Regions from separate parts of the Bacillus thuringiensis genome, predicted to be linked through region 2. Evidence: riboswitches for the same ligand, from Rfam matches in the RefSeq annotation. Region 2 holds a riboswitch; each other region holds the start of a gene.

Region 1 (3,167 bases), 2.5 Mb from region 2:
TTAACAAAAGAATTAACAGTTGCTAACCCAGCAGTATTAGGTACAAACATGGGGCCTGTTAATGACCAAGCTGCATTCGATAAAGTAATGAGCTATGTTGCAATTGGTAAAGAAGAAGGTAGAATTCTAGCAGGTGGCGAAGGGGACGATTCTAAAGGCTGGTTCATCCAACCGACAATCGTTGCTGACGTTGCAGAAGATGCTCGCTTAATGAAAGAAGAAATCTTCGGACCAGTAGTAGCATTCTGTAAAGCAAAAGACTTTGATCATGCGCTTGCAATTGCAAACAATACAGAATACGGTTTAACAGGTGCTGTTGTTACTAACAACCGTGACCATATTGAAAAAGCACGTGAAGAATTCCACGTTGGTAACTTATACTTCAACCGTGGATGTACTGGTGCAATCGTAGGTTACCAACCATTCGGTGGCTTTAACATGTCTGGTACAGACTCTAAAGCTGGTGGACCTGACTACTTAGCACTTCACATGCAAGCAAAAACTACTTCTGAAACTTTATAAGAAATAGTAGAGGAGCTCTTCACAAAATGTGAAGAGCTCCTTTTAAAATTGAAATCCCACATATTACCTTCGTTTGAAGGGGATGAGCTAAAACCTATTAATAGCGGGATAAACATGTGAACAGAAATGAAATGATGAGAAAAGTTGACTTATTAGTCATATTTTTTAGTATTCATTTTGAGAATTTCCTGTATAATACAATTTGAAAGAAAATCTATGGTTCGACAAGGAACACTCTTTTCGGTTTTGCTCACTGAAAGGAGTGTTTTTTTATGTAGCTAAAAATTCTTTCGTGCTTATTACATTTGCATATACGCCATTTAAACTAGCTAAAATTGTATTGTGAATATAAACAGCTGGTATAGTAGCGTTCTTAAAAGAAAGGTCTTTTGTAGCACAAGCATCGTGTATAACGGTACATTGAAATCCAAAATCAAATGCAGCCCTTACTGTAGCATCAATACACATATGAGTCATCATCCCGCATACGACGACATGTTCAATGTCTAAACGCTGTAATTGCTCTAGAAGATTAGTTTCTCGGAAGCTATTTGGATAATGTTTGAGTATAACTGTTTCTTCTCTAAGTGGACGTACCTTCTCATGAATATGTACACCTTCTGTATTAGGTAGGAAAAAAGTAGCGTCATCTTTTATAGCTACGTGTTGGATATGAAAAATAGGTTCGCTGTTTGTTCTAAAGTGTTGTAATAACTGATTAGCATATTCGCTTGCTTCTACTGGATTACGCAATTCCATCTTTCCATTTGGAAAATAATCGTTTTGAATATCGACGAGTAAAAGAGCTGTTTTCATATATTTATCTTCCTCCGAGTTTCATATTCAAATAAATTTATTCAATTCGTAGAGAGGATTCTCCTGTTTAAAAATATGAGGAAGAAGAATTTTACATAACTTTGAAAGTTACTATTTTCTTATGAATTTTCATCTGAAAATTTTAATAAAGGAATAATTAATATTTTTCTAAAAAATGTATTGACTCTTATTATTCTGAGTTCTATAATGAGAATTAATTAAACGACAATTAAATCGATACATTCTTATCCAGAGAGGTGGAGGGACTGGCCCTACGATACCTCAGCAACGGGTTTTTTAATACCGTGCTAACTCCAGCAAGCCATATAAAGGCTTGGAAGATGAGAAGATGTGAACGAGTACATATAAGTGCTCTCCTTCTTATCTTTATGGTTGATAAGAAGGAGGGCACTTTTTATTTTACCTCGAAAGCTCTACTTTAAGTTTTTACAGCATATAGGAGGGGGAAAAATGATTTCTTTTAACAATGTAAGTAAAGTGTATGAATCAGCTGGGCAATCTGTTCATGCGGTGGAGGATGTAACATTATCAGTTGAGAAAGGCGAAATTTTTGGCATTATCGGTTTTAGTGGCGCTGGAAAGAGTACATTATTACGCTTAGTAAATATGTTAGAGAGACCAACGGCAGGAACGATTTCAATAGATGATAAAGATATTACATCATTATCGACGAAAGAATTACGCAAACTAAGACAAAGAATCGGAATGATTTTTCAAAGCTTTAATTTATTTAATTCAAGAACAGTGTTTGGGAATATTGCTTATCCATTAAAGTTAGCGAAATTGCCAAAGAACGAGATAAAAGAACGAGTGAATGAACTGCTGAAGTTTGTAGGGTTAGAAGATAAAGCAAACTATTATCCAGAGCAGTTATCAGGGGGACAAAAGCAGCGAGTTGGCATTGCTAGAGCACTTGCGACATCGCCAGATATTCTTATATGTGATGAGGCAACATCAGCTTTAGATCCAGAAACAACGACAGAAATTCTAAACTTATTAAAGAAAGTAAATCGAGAATACAATTTAACGATTCTTCTTATTACACACGAAATGCATGTTGTGAAAGAAATTTGCCACCGTGTAGCTGTAATGGAGAAGGGAAAAGTTATTGAAGAAGGAAAACTGTTTGACGTTTTCACACAACCAAAAACAAAGACGACTCAAAACTTTGTACGTTCTGTTATTAATGATCATTTACCAGAAAGTGTTCTAGCGAAAATTCAAAATGGTGGTCAAATTTATCGTCTAACATTTACTGGTGAGGAGACAGGACAGCCGGTACTATCATATATCGCAAAAAACTATAACGTTGATGTAAATGTACTGTACGGAAATATTATTGAACTTCAAAATGTGCTATTTGGAAATCTGCTTGTAGAATTGCAAGGTGAGCAGAGGGAAATTCAAAAAGCATTACAACATCTAAGACTGCAAGTGCAGCTGAAGGAGGTAGAAGCTCATGCGAGTTGATTGGAGTATATTTTGGCCGCGCATACTAGATGCGACGGGGGATACCCTCTTAATGGTAATTGTAACCCTTATATTCGCTACAATTCTGGGTATACCTCTAGGTTTACTTTTATATGTAACGAGAAAAGGAAACTTTTTAGAAAATAAATGGGTCTTTTCTATTCTTAACATCATAATTAATACAATTCGTCCGGTACCATTCATTATCTTTTTAGTAGCTTTAAGCCCACTAACAAGAAGCGTTATTGGAACGACGATTGGAACAGCAGCAGCAATTTTCCCGATGACGTTAGTCGCATCAATTGGTATTGCTAGAATGGTTGAAACAAATCTTGTTT
Region 2 (3,167 bases):
CAATTGTATTTGGAAGTGAAACTGGTTTTATGATTGGTGCCACAGCAGCGATCGTATCTAATATTTTTTTAGGACAAGGTCCGTGGACACCGTGGCAAATGTTTTCGTGGGGCATGATTGGTTTTATAGCAGGTTTACTTCGTAATACATTTTTAATGAAAAAACTATGGGGGAGACTTCTTTACGGAGTAATCGTTGGATTTTTATTTGGCTGGATTATGAATTTCTGGGGTCTTCTCGGTTTTATACGAGAAGCAACGTGGGAGACTGTCATTTCGTATTATATCGCAAGTTTTTATTTTGATTTGAGTCATGCGATTTCGAATGTTATTTTCTTACTACTATTTAGTACGTCTTGGATTACGATTCTTACAAGATTTAAAAAGAAATACGGTATATTAGATGAGCATAACGTGACATAGAAAAGCATACTCATATAAGGTAGGGTCGCGACTTACATATTCGTTTGCCTCTTTCATGCTTCTTACATATTGTAAGGAGCATTTTTTTGTCAAAAAATAGATTCAATATGCACCCGCTATTATATAAAATTATTTGTATAATAGTACGTGAGAACTCTTTTCAAGAGGGAGGTGTATAGTTAATGAAGTTAGTTATTCCGAAGCAACATGGTGCATGGGCCATGCTTGTTATACCTTTTCTATTAAGTGTCATACTTGGGAAACCTACTATTTATCATATTCCATTGTTTATAGCATGGTTTTTTATCTATTTAGCTACATATCCATTTCTTACGTACATAAAGCAAAGACGAAAAAAAGAGCTTTTACACGCCGCAATTGTTTATTTTAGTATTGCGTTCCTATTTGGGATGATTTCTTTATTATATGAGTGGCGAATTCTTTTATTCGTAATAGTAATGATTCCATTATTTATAGTAAATATGTATTATGCTCGTCAAAAAAATGAAAGAGCACTATTAAATGATATTTGTGCAATTATTGTATTTTGTATCGGTGGGTTAATTAGTTATTATTTTTCAATGAAGCAAATCGATCATATAGCATTATTCATTGCGCTTATTTCATTCTTATACTTTTTAGGTAGTACGTTTTATGTGAAAACGATGATTCGTGAAAAAAATAATCCGAAGTATCGTCTTATATCTTGGGGATATCATATCGTATTAACTATAATTGTATTTATGATTAATCCGTGGTGTTCTCTTATTTTTATACCAAGTGTCATTCGAGCAATTGTGTTGTATGGCAAAAAAATCTCTATTATAAAAGTAGGGATTTTAGAAATTGCTAATTCTGTATATTTTTTAATCATAACGGCAATAATTATGAAGTATGCCATTTGAAAAAACTTCCCATCGATAGATGGGAAGTTTTTAATCTTTTTCTAAAATGTGAACGGTGTACTCGCAACGTTGAATAGCTTGTTCAACAGCATAAAGTGATTGTTCAATACGAGCACGATTAAAATCTTTTTCAACTGTTTCAAGTGCTTCTTCTAAACAGTGTTTTGCTTCTTGTAATGATTGAAAAGAATCTTGTACATATCCGCGAGCATTTTGATGCATTTTATAATCCTCCTTGGCTGTTCATATACGAGTAGTATGAACAGTAAGAAAGAAAATATAATTTGTTATATTTATTATATTTGTTTGACAATTAAAGTGAAATTACGTATAGTAAGATTTAAGTGAATATTTTCTTATCCAGAGAGGTGGAGGGACTGGCCCGATGAAACCCAGCAACCGCGATGCAGGTGCTAATTCCAGCAGAACATATTTGTTCTGGGAGATAAGACGAAGATATATACGTAACTTCTTCTTATCGGAGAGGTTTTTTTGTTGTAAAAAAACCGATTACGAAAATTTATATTAAGAAGAAAGGGGTTGCGAATTACTGTGACACTCGAAAAATACGTAAAACTGCGTAGTACAGTTTATGAATATATGATAGAGCAAGATAAGCCGATATCATTGTTAGATATTCAAGAACATATCGTTTCGCATCATGAAGGAAAATTCACGAAAAAAATGTTACATCAATTTTATTTATCAAGGCTATTAGACGAACTGAAACTGGATGGGAAAATTACATTAGCTGATGAATATCTCTATACTGAAAAAGGGGTATTTTATAAGGCGAGAAAAGGGAGCTAAGCTCTCTTTTTTTAAAAATAACGGAGTATGTAGAGTAAAAGACTGCTAAAGCAGCCTGATACAGGGAATGGTGTTGAGTGTGTAGTGTCAAAAATTGAATGTGCCTGAAAGAGGCAATTCGTATCGGCTGCAAATGAAAAGAGACACCTTCGCCGAATAGGTGTCAGTCGTTTTGTAAAATAGACTTGCTATTTAACAGTTCTTAGAATAACATGCAGGGTTTTGGAAGTCAAAAGGGAATTAAAGGAAGGGGTACAATTATGTACGCTTACTTATTAAAAGATATAACGAAATGGATCCCAAAGTACGTTGTAGATAAGGGATATGAATATTATGAAGATGGACATATAGAAGATGTTGAAATACAAGATAACAAAGTGTTTGCATTCGTTACTGGAAATGCAGGGAATTATGAAGTAGTTATCGATCTCGAAGATTTTTCAAAAAGTAGTTGCGAATGTCCGTATGAAAATTATTGTAAACATATGGCGGCAGTTGTTTATGATATTCAAGGTGCTGGTGAGAGTGCAGTTAAAGAGAAACTAAAAGATTTAGAAAAAGAAGAGTTACTTACTGTATTAAATCGACTGTTGCAAAGTTCGAAAAACGTACAAATTGTAGAGAAGTTATTAAAGAAGGGGTAACTTTAAAGATAGAGGGAGTTGTTTTGTAGTGAACGTACTGATTATATACGCTCATCCTAATCCTTCAAGTTTTAACGGGGCAATTTTAGAGCATGTGCAAAAAGGGCTACAGGAAACAAATCATTCGGTTACGTTGCTTGATTTATACAAGGAACAATTTGATCCGGTACTTGTATTCAATGAAGAGAAGAAAAGACGTGATTTAGTAAATGAAGAAGAGACAGCGCGGTATAGAAAATTAGTGGAAGAAGCAGATACACTTCTCTTTATATATCCGATATGGTGGTGGGGGATGCCAGCTATTTTAAAAGGTTTTATTGACCGTATTTTCGTAGCTGGATTTGCTTATAAATATGAAGGTGCTCTTCCGAAAGGGTTATTGAAAG
Region 3 (3,167 bases), 1.7 Mb from region 2:
AAGAAGGAAATTGATTATTTTCAAAGCGTTTTGTTAGAATAATAGTTCCTCCAACGTAAACGTTTGGTCGTTCATATAATTTTTTCACTCCTGGATGAGCCTCATCCGTTGTTTTATATACAAGTAACGCTTCTTTTTCTTTATCTGGTACGAAAATATCTTCTATTTGAATAGCACCATATATATTTCCATTGTTGACAAGCTTTACTTCCTCTCCGGTCTTCAGGCTTTCTGCGACTTCTTCTGTTACCGGTAATGTAATTGGTATACTCCACACACTACCATTTGCTAAACGAAGCGTTTCTACGACTGAATCATAATCTTCCTTCCCCAAAAAACCAGTAAGCGGGCTATATCCACCTGTCGCCAATAGTTCTAAATCACTTAAAGCAATGTTGTCTAATTTAATTTCTTTTTCAATTTGTGATACGTCATATGTCTCATCTATACGGTTTACTAATTCGTTTACTGTGCTCATTTTCTATATCCCCTCTTAGCTTTATTTCAAGATTCATCTTATTGATAATGAAGACCACATTCGGTTTTCACTTTCCCAGCCCATCTACCATCTCTTGAATCGCCACCATCCCCTACAGGTAAAGTACATTTCTCACACCCAATACTTGGATAGCCAACATCATGCAACGGGTTATACGGCAAGCTATGTTTGTATACATATCGCCAAACTTCTTTCCACGTCCAATGAATGAGTGGACAAACTTTAATAGATTGAAAACGATGATCTTGATTTATAAACTTTGTATGCTTACGTGTTTCTGATTGTTCCCTTCTTAAGCCCGATATCCATGCTTTTTCCACGACTAATGATTTTTCTAAAGGTAAAATTTTTCTAATCTTACAACAAAGATTCGGATTGCTCTCCCACAGTTTTTCACCATGCAACTTCGCCTGTTCATCAAGTGTAAGTTCTGGCTGCTTTTCTATAATATTCAATGAAGGAAATCGTTCCCTCACTCTTTGAATTAATTCATATGTTTCTTGAAAATGAACATTTGTATCCAAAAATACAACTTTAGCAGATGGATTTACTTGGTTTATAAGGTGCAGCAATACCATACCTTCCACCCCAAAGCTACATGCGTAGACGATTTCATCTTTATACTCTTCATAAGCCCAATTTAATACTGATAGCGCACCTTTCGTTTCATCTTCTTCCGAAAACGAAACAACATTTTCTTCCCACGTTTCATACGTCAACATGTTTTTTCCCCCTGTAAAAGCAAAAAGACGATTTTAACCTAATGAAAATAGGTTAAAACCGCCTCTAGTTTTTCTAGTCAGCGCTTTTCACTTTAAACGTACTTTTTCACTTTTCTCTAACTGAATTACTTTTCCATCTTGCACAACAATTGTAATTGAGCCATATTTCATATCAGCAAGCATCGCTTCAATCTTCTCGGATACTTCATCAAAATGTTCCCGTACACTCACGCGAACAGCCCCCCTTTTTATTCATAAAAAAAATCTTTCCCATTTCGAAAAGACTGTTCGGTAATATATTTTACCTTATCTTTCAAAATGGATTCCATTTTGCTGGATTTAGCACCTTGCTTTCTATAAGCAGGTTGCCGAGCTTCTTCGGGCCAGTTCCCTCCGCTTCTCTTGATAAGCTTTGTATTTGTATTTTATCACAATTCTGATTTTTTTCAATCCTAGTTTTCCGATATATTTTAATTATTTTATTTTACAAAAAAGGAATTGCCCATCCGAACAACTCCTTTTTCTATTTAAACAAGCTCTTTAATACGTATGCGATCGTTCCCAATAATATTTTCATATGTTTCGCGTTCCACAACTACTTGCGATGTTCCGCCTTTTGCAAAGACAACGGCTGGTCTTCGAATCCGATTGTAATTATTCGCCATCGAGTACCCGTAGGCTCCTGTACAGGAAACTGCTAGTAAATCAGCAGCAGCGACTTTCGGTAAATGAATATCCCAAATCAACATATCTCCGCTCTCACAACATTTCCCCGCAATCGAAACGAGTTCCTCATTCTCATCATTCCCTCGATTCGCTAACATTGCTTCATAACGCGCACTATATAAAGCAGGTCTTAAATTATCTGTCATTCCACCATCGACTGATACATATTTCCGAATACCAGGAATATCTTTCACAGATCCAACTGTATAAATTGTTGTCCCAGCATCACCTACAATACTACGGCCTGGTTCAATCCATATTTCTGGCAATGGATATTCACATACAGTAAATTGTTCTCTCACTGCACTTGTTACAGCTCGCACATATGTCTCAAGAGTTAACGGTGTATCCGACTCTGTGTAGCGTATTCCAAATCCCCCGCCTACATTTAACACTTTTACTACATAGTTTGTTTGCTCTCTCACTTCTTCTAAAAATTGGCGAAGAACTTCAATCGCTCGAACAAAGCCAGCTGTTTCAAATATTTGCGATCCGATATGTGAATGAATCCCTAGCACATTATAATTGGATTTTTGTAAAGCAAATCCAATTGCCTGCATCGCTTGACCGTTTGAAACGCCAAATCCAAATTTCGAATCATCTTGGCCTGTTGTAATATATTCATGTGTGTGCGCCTCTACTCCAGGCGTTACACGAATTAATATGTTCACAAACTTTCCATGTTGCATCGCTAAATCGTGTAAAACTTCTAATTCAAAGAAATTATCTACGACAAAACAACCGATATTCGCCTGAAGAGCCATCACTATCTCTTCTTCTGTTTTATTATTTCCATGAAAATGAATACGTGATGCTGGAAATCCTGCTTGGAGCGCAGTATATAATTCTCCTCCAGAAACAACGTCTAATGACATATTCTCTTCACGAGCTACTCGGCACATCTCCATGCACAAGAACGCCTTGCTTGCATATGCTACTTGATAAGAGAAACCACTTTCTTTAAAAGCACGATGAAATGCTCGGCATTTTCCTCGAATAGACTCTTCATCGTATACATAAAGTGGTGTTCCGTATTGCTTTGCTAGCTGCGTCGTATCGCACCCTCCAATTTCTAAGTGTCCTTGCCCATTAATTCGGCTTGTGCCGTGTAAATACATTTAAATTCCTCCCTTATTTCCTCTAAAACTCATAACCCCAATCTTCTATTCATTGCAGCACGCTTTTAGATAGACAAAAAACGCGCGGAACAATGTTCACAC
Region 4 (3,167 bases), 780 kb from region 2:
GACCTAGATTAATAACATCGTGACCAGCTGCAACGACTTTGTTAACTTTTGCAACAAGTGAAGCGAAAAATTGTGTTGGCAATGATGTTACTATCTCAGAAGGTTGAAATAATTTCATACTTTCCACCTCTTTTGAAAGTTGTTACAATTCTAGTGACAAATGATATAATCTTTCCAGTATTTTGTAAAGAGAAAAATAAGAATGGGGCTGAAAAAATGAAAGTCGCATGTATTCAAATGGATATTGTTTTTGGAGATGTAGAAAAAAATATTGAGAATGCTAAAAATAAAATAAGCGAAGCTATGAAGGAAAGGCCAGATGTTATCGTCTTACCAGAGTTATGGACAACAGGATATGATTTAACGAGACTTTCTGAAATTGCAGATAGGGATGGAGTGGAAACGAAAGAAAAGTTAATAGAATGGGCGAAGCAATATGATGTACATATTGTTGGTGGGTCCATAGCAAAGCAAACGGAGCAAGGCGTTACAAATACGATGTATGTTGTAAATAATGAAGGACAGCTAGTCAACGAATATAGTAAAGTACACTTATTTCAGCTTATGGATGAACATAAATATTTAATAGCTGGTAATAGTACGGGCGAATTTAAGCTAGATGATGTTGAATGTGCTGGAACAATTTGTTATGATATTCGTTTTCCAGAGTGGATGCGTGTCCATACTGCTAAAGGGGCAAAAGTATTATTTGTTGTAGCAGAATGGCCATTAGTTCGTTTAGCACATTGGCGTTTGCTATTGCAAGCAAGAGCGGTTGAAAATCAGTGTTATGTTGTTGCGTGTAATAGAGCAGGAAAGGATCCAAATAATGTATTTGCGGGTCATTCTTTAATTGTGGACCCTTGGGGTGAAGTTGTAGTAGAGGCGAATGAAGAGGAATCAATTTTATTTGGAGAGCTTGAATTCGAGAAAATTAAAGAAGTACGTAAAGGAATTCCAGTTTTTGCGGATCGCCGTCCAGAATTATACAAATAAAATGTTGACAAGTGATTTTTATTCTTGGTATAGTCTTCAACATAAAGTTAAAAATTCAAAAAATTATACAACTCTTATCAAGAGCAGGTGGAGGGATTTGGCCCGATGAAGCCCAGCAACCGACCGTAATACCATTGTGAAATGGGGCGTTTATTACGCCAAAAGGCACGGTGCTAATTCCAGCAGAAAGTAAAACTTTCTGGCAGATAAGAGGGGAGAAGATAAACTTCAAACCTCTTTCTTAGTGGAAAGAGGTTTTTCTATGTTAGAAAAACCTCTGAATTTAAAAAGGGGGAGAAGACGATGGGATATTATTCATTAACAGAAATAACAGCTGTACAATATGCGAAAGATCATGGCTATTTTGAAGCGAAGGCAAATGTCGTTTGTCATGAAATTGGAGACGGAAACTTAAATTACGTGTTCAAATTAGATGATGGAGAGAAATCAATTATAATAAAACAAGCACTGCCTTATGCGAAAGTAGTTGGTGAAAGCTGGCCATTGTCTATAAAAAGAGCAACGATTGAAAGCAAGGCACTGCAAATTTTTGCGCAGTATGTACCGGATTATGTTCCGGTAGTGTACAGTCATGATGAAGAGTTAGCGATAACGGTAATAGAAGACTTATCAAGACTAACAATTACAAGAAAAGGATTAATAGACGGAGAAGAATATCCGCTTTTATCCCAGCATATCGGCCGTTTTCTAGCACATGTTTTATTTTATACTTCAGATTTTGGTTTACAGTCAGAAGAGAAGAGGGTACTAGAAGGTACCTTTGTAAATCCGGACCTTTGTAAAATTACAGAGGATTTAGTGTTTACAGATCCGTTTGGACATTATGATACAAATGATTATGAGCCAGATTTACAGCTCGTGGTTGATGAACTTTGGAGTGATAAAACTTTAAAACTAAAAGTAGCACAATATAAATATAAGTTCTTAACAAGAAAAGAAACTCTTATTCATGGTGATTTACATACTGGTAGTATTTTTTCGTCACCTTCTGAAACGAAAGTGATTGATCCAGAATTTGCGACATATGGCCCATTTGGATTTGACATAGGTCAATTTATTGCAAATCTATTATTAAATGCTTTATCTAGAGAAGAAGAAAAAAGAAGTGTACTATTTTTCCATATAGAAAAGACGTGGAGTTATTTTGTAGAGACTTTTACAAAGTTATGGATTGGAGAAGGTGTAGAAGTATATACGAAAGAAAAACAATGGTTACCAATTATTTTGCAAAATATCTTTACTGATGCAGTTGGATTTGCCGGATGTGAACTGATTCGTAGAACAATTGGTTTAGCTCATGTAGCAGATTTAGATGAAATAGAAAATAAAGAAACAAGAATTCAAGCTAAGAAGCAAGCGCTATCCTTAGGTAAAGAACTAATAAAATATGAATCTAAAAGTGCAGATATTCAACTGTTTCGAACATTATTTCAACAGACAGTTTCAGGGGGCGTAAAAGCGTGAGTACAATTGTTACTGTTCCGAGATCTGTAAGCTGGAAAGGTGATGCAATTGCGGTATTAAATCAAACGAAATTGCCGCATAGCACAGAATACAAAACATTGACGACTATTGAAGAGGTTTGGAAAAGCATCGTAATGTTAGAAGTACGAGGAGCGCCTGCAATTGGAATTGTAGCTGCATTTGGCTTGGCGCTTGCATCAAAAAAATATAACACTGTACATATTGAAGAATTTCAAAAGAAGTTTAATAGAGATTGTAATTATTTAGGAACGTCACGCCCGACAGCAGTAAATTTATTTTGGGCAATTGATCGTATGAGAGAATCTATTCGAGAGATTACTACAATAAAAGAAGCACAAAAAACATTAGAAGAAGAAGCGCTTCGCATTCAGCAGGAAGATGAAGAGGTGTGCCGAAATATTGGGGAATATGCGTTAACATGTTTTAAAGATGGCGATAATATTTTAACAATCTGTAACGCTGGAAGTATCGCAACTGCCAGATATGGAACTGCATTAGCTCCCTTTTATATTGGAAAAGAGAAAGGTGTGCGTTTACATGCATATGCGTGTGAAACGAGACCAGTTTTACAAGGTGGTCGCTTAACGACCTGGGAATTGAAGCAAGCAAATATTGATGTGACCCTTATTACAGATAATACTGCAGCTCATGCTATTCAAACGAAA

The links. Region 2 has a riboswitch for S-adenosylmethionine ahead of AC241_RS16080 (hypothetical protein). Riboswitches for the same ligand answer to the same signal wherever they lie in the genome.
Positions count from the first base shown of each region.
Region 1: linked by a shared signal. The riboswitch ahead of AC241_RS01820 (methionine ABC transporter ATP-binding protein) and the one ahead of AC241_RS16080 (hypothetical protein) in region 2 are both predicted to bind S-adenosylmethionine.
Region 3: linked by a shared signal. The riboswitch ahead of AC241_RS07505 (YezD family protein) and the one ahead of AC241_RS16080 (hypothetical protein) in region 2 are both predicted to bind S-adenosylmethionine.
Region 4: linked by a shared signal. The riboswitch ahead of mtnK (S-methyl-5-thioribose kinase) and the one ahead of AC241_RS16080 (hypothetical protein) in region 2 are both predicted to bind S-adenosylmethionine.

Region 1 is NZ_CP012099.1:332,251-335,417, forward strand. It holds gene pruA (L-glutamate gamma-semialdehyde dehydrogenase) at 1-522, shown strand, start outside; gene AC241_RS01815 (cysteine hydrolase family protein) at 793-1,338, opposite strand; SAM riboswitch class I at 1,581-1,686, shown strand; gene AC241_RS01820 (methionine ABC transporter ATP-binding protein) at 1,810-2,829, shown strand; gene AC241_RS01825 (methionine ABC transporter permease) at 2,819-3,167, shown strand, end outside.
Region 2 is NZ_CP012099.1:3,119,519-3,122,685, reverse strand. It holds gene AC241_RS16095 (ECF transporter S component) at 1-422, shown strand, start outside; gene AC241_RS16090 (YwiC-like family protein) at 605-1,327, shown strand; gene AC241_RS16085 (hypothetical protein) at 1,358-1,549, opposite strand; SAM riboswitch class I at 1,681-1,779, shown strand; gene AC241_RS16080 (hypothetical protein) at 1,880-2,137, shown strand; gene AC241_RS16075 (SWIM zinc finger family protein) at 2,398-2,781, shown strand; gene AC241_RS16070 (NAD(P)H-dependent oxidoreductase) at 2,810-3,167, shown strand, end outside.
Region 3 is NZ_CP012099.1:1,419,741-1,422,907, reverse strand. It holds gene sat (sulfate adenylyltransferase) at 1-478, opposite strand, end outside; gene AC241_RS07510 (phosphoadenylyl-sulfate reductase) at 517-1,221, opposite strand; gene AC241_RS07505 (YezD family protein) at 1,309-1,452, opposite strand; SAM riboswitch class I at 1,525-1,633, opposite strand; gene lysA (diaminopimelate decarboxylase) at 1,749-3,065, opposite strand.
Region 4 is NZ_CP012099.1:3,901,063-3,904,229, reverse strand. It holds gene AC241_RS19960 (pyridoxal phosphate-dependent aminotransferase) at 1-118, opposite strand, end outside; gene AC241_RS19955 (carbon-nitrogen family hydrolase) at 133-996, shown strand; SAM riboswitch class I at 1,068-1,209, shown strand; gene mtnK (S-methyl-5-thioribose kinase) at 1,300-2,481, shown strand; gene mtnA (S-methyl-5-thioribose-1-phosphate isomerase) at 2,478-3,167, shown strand, end outside.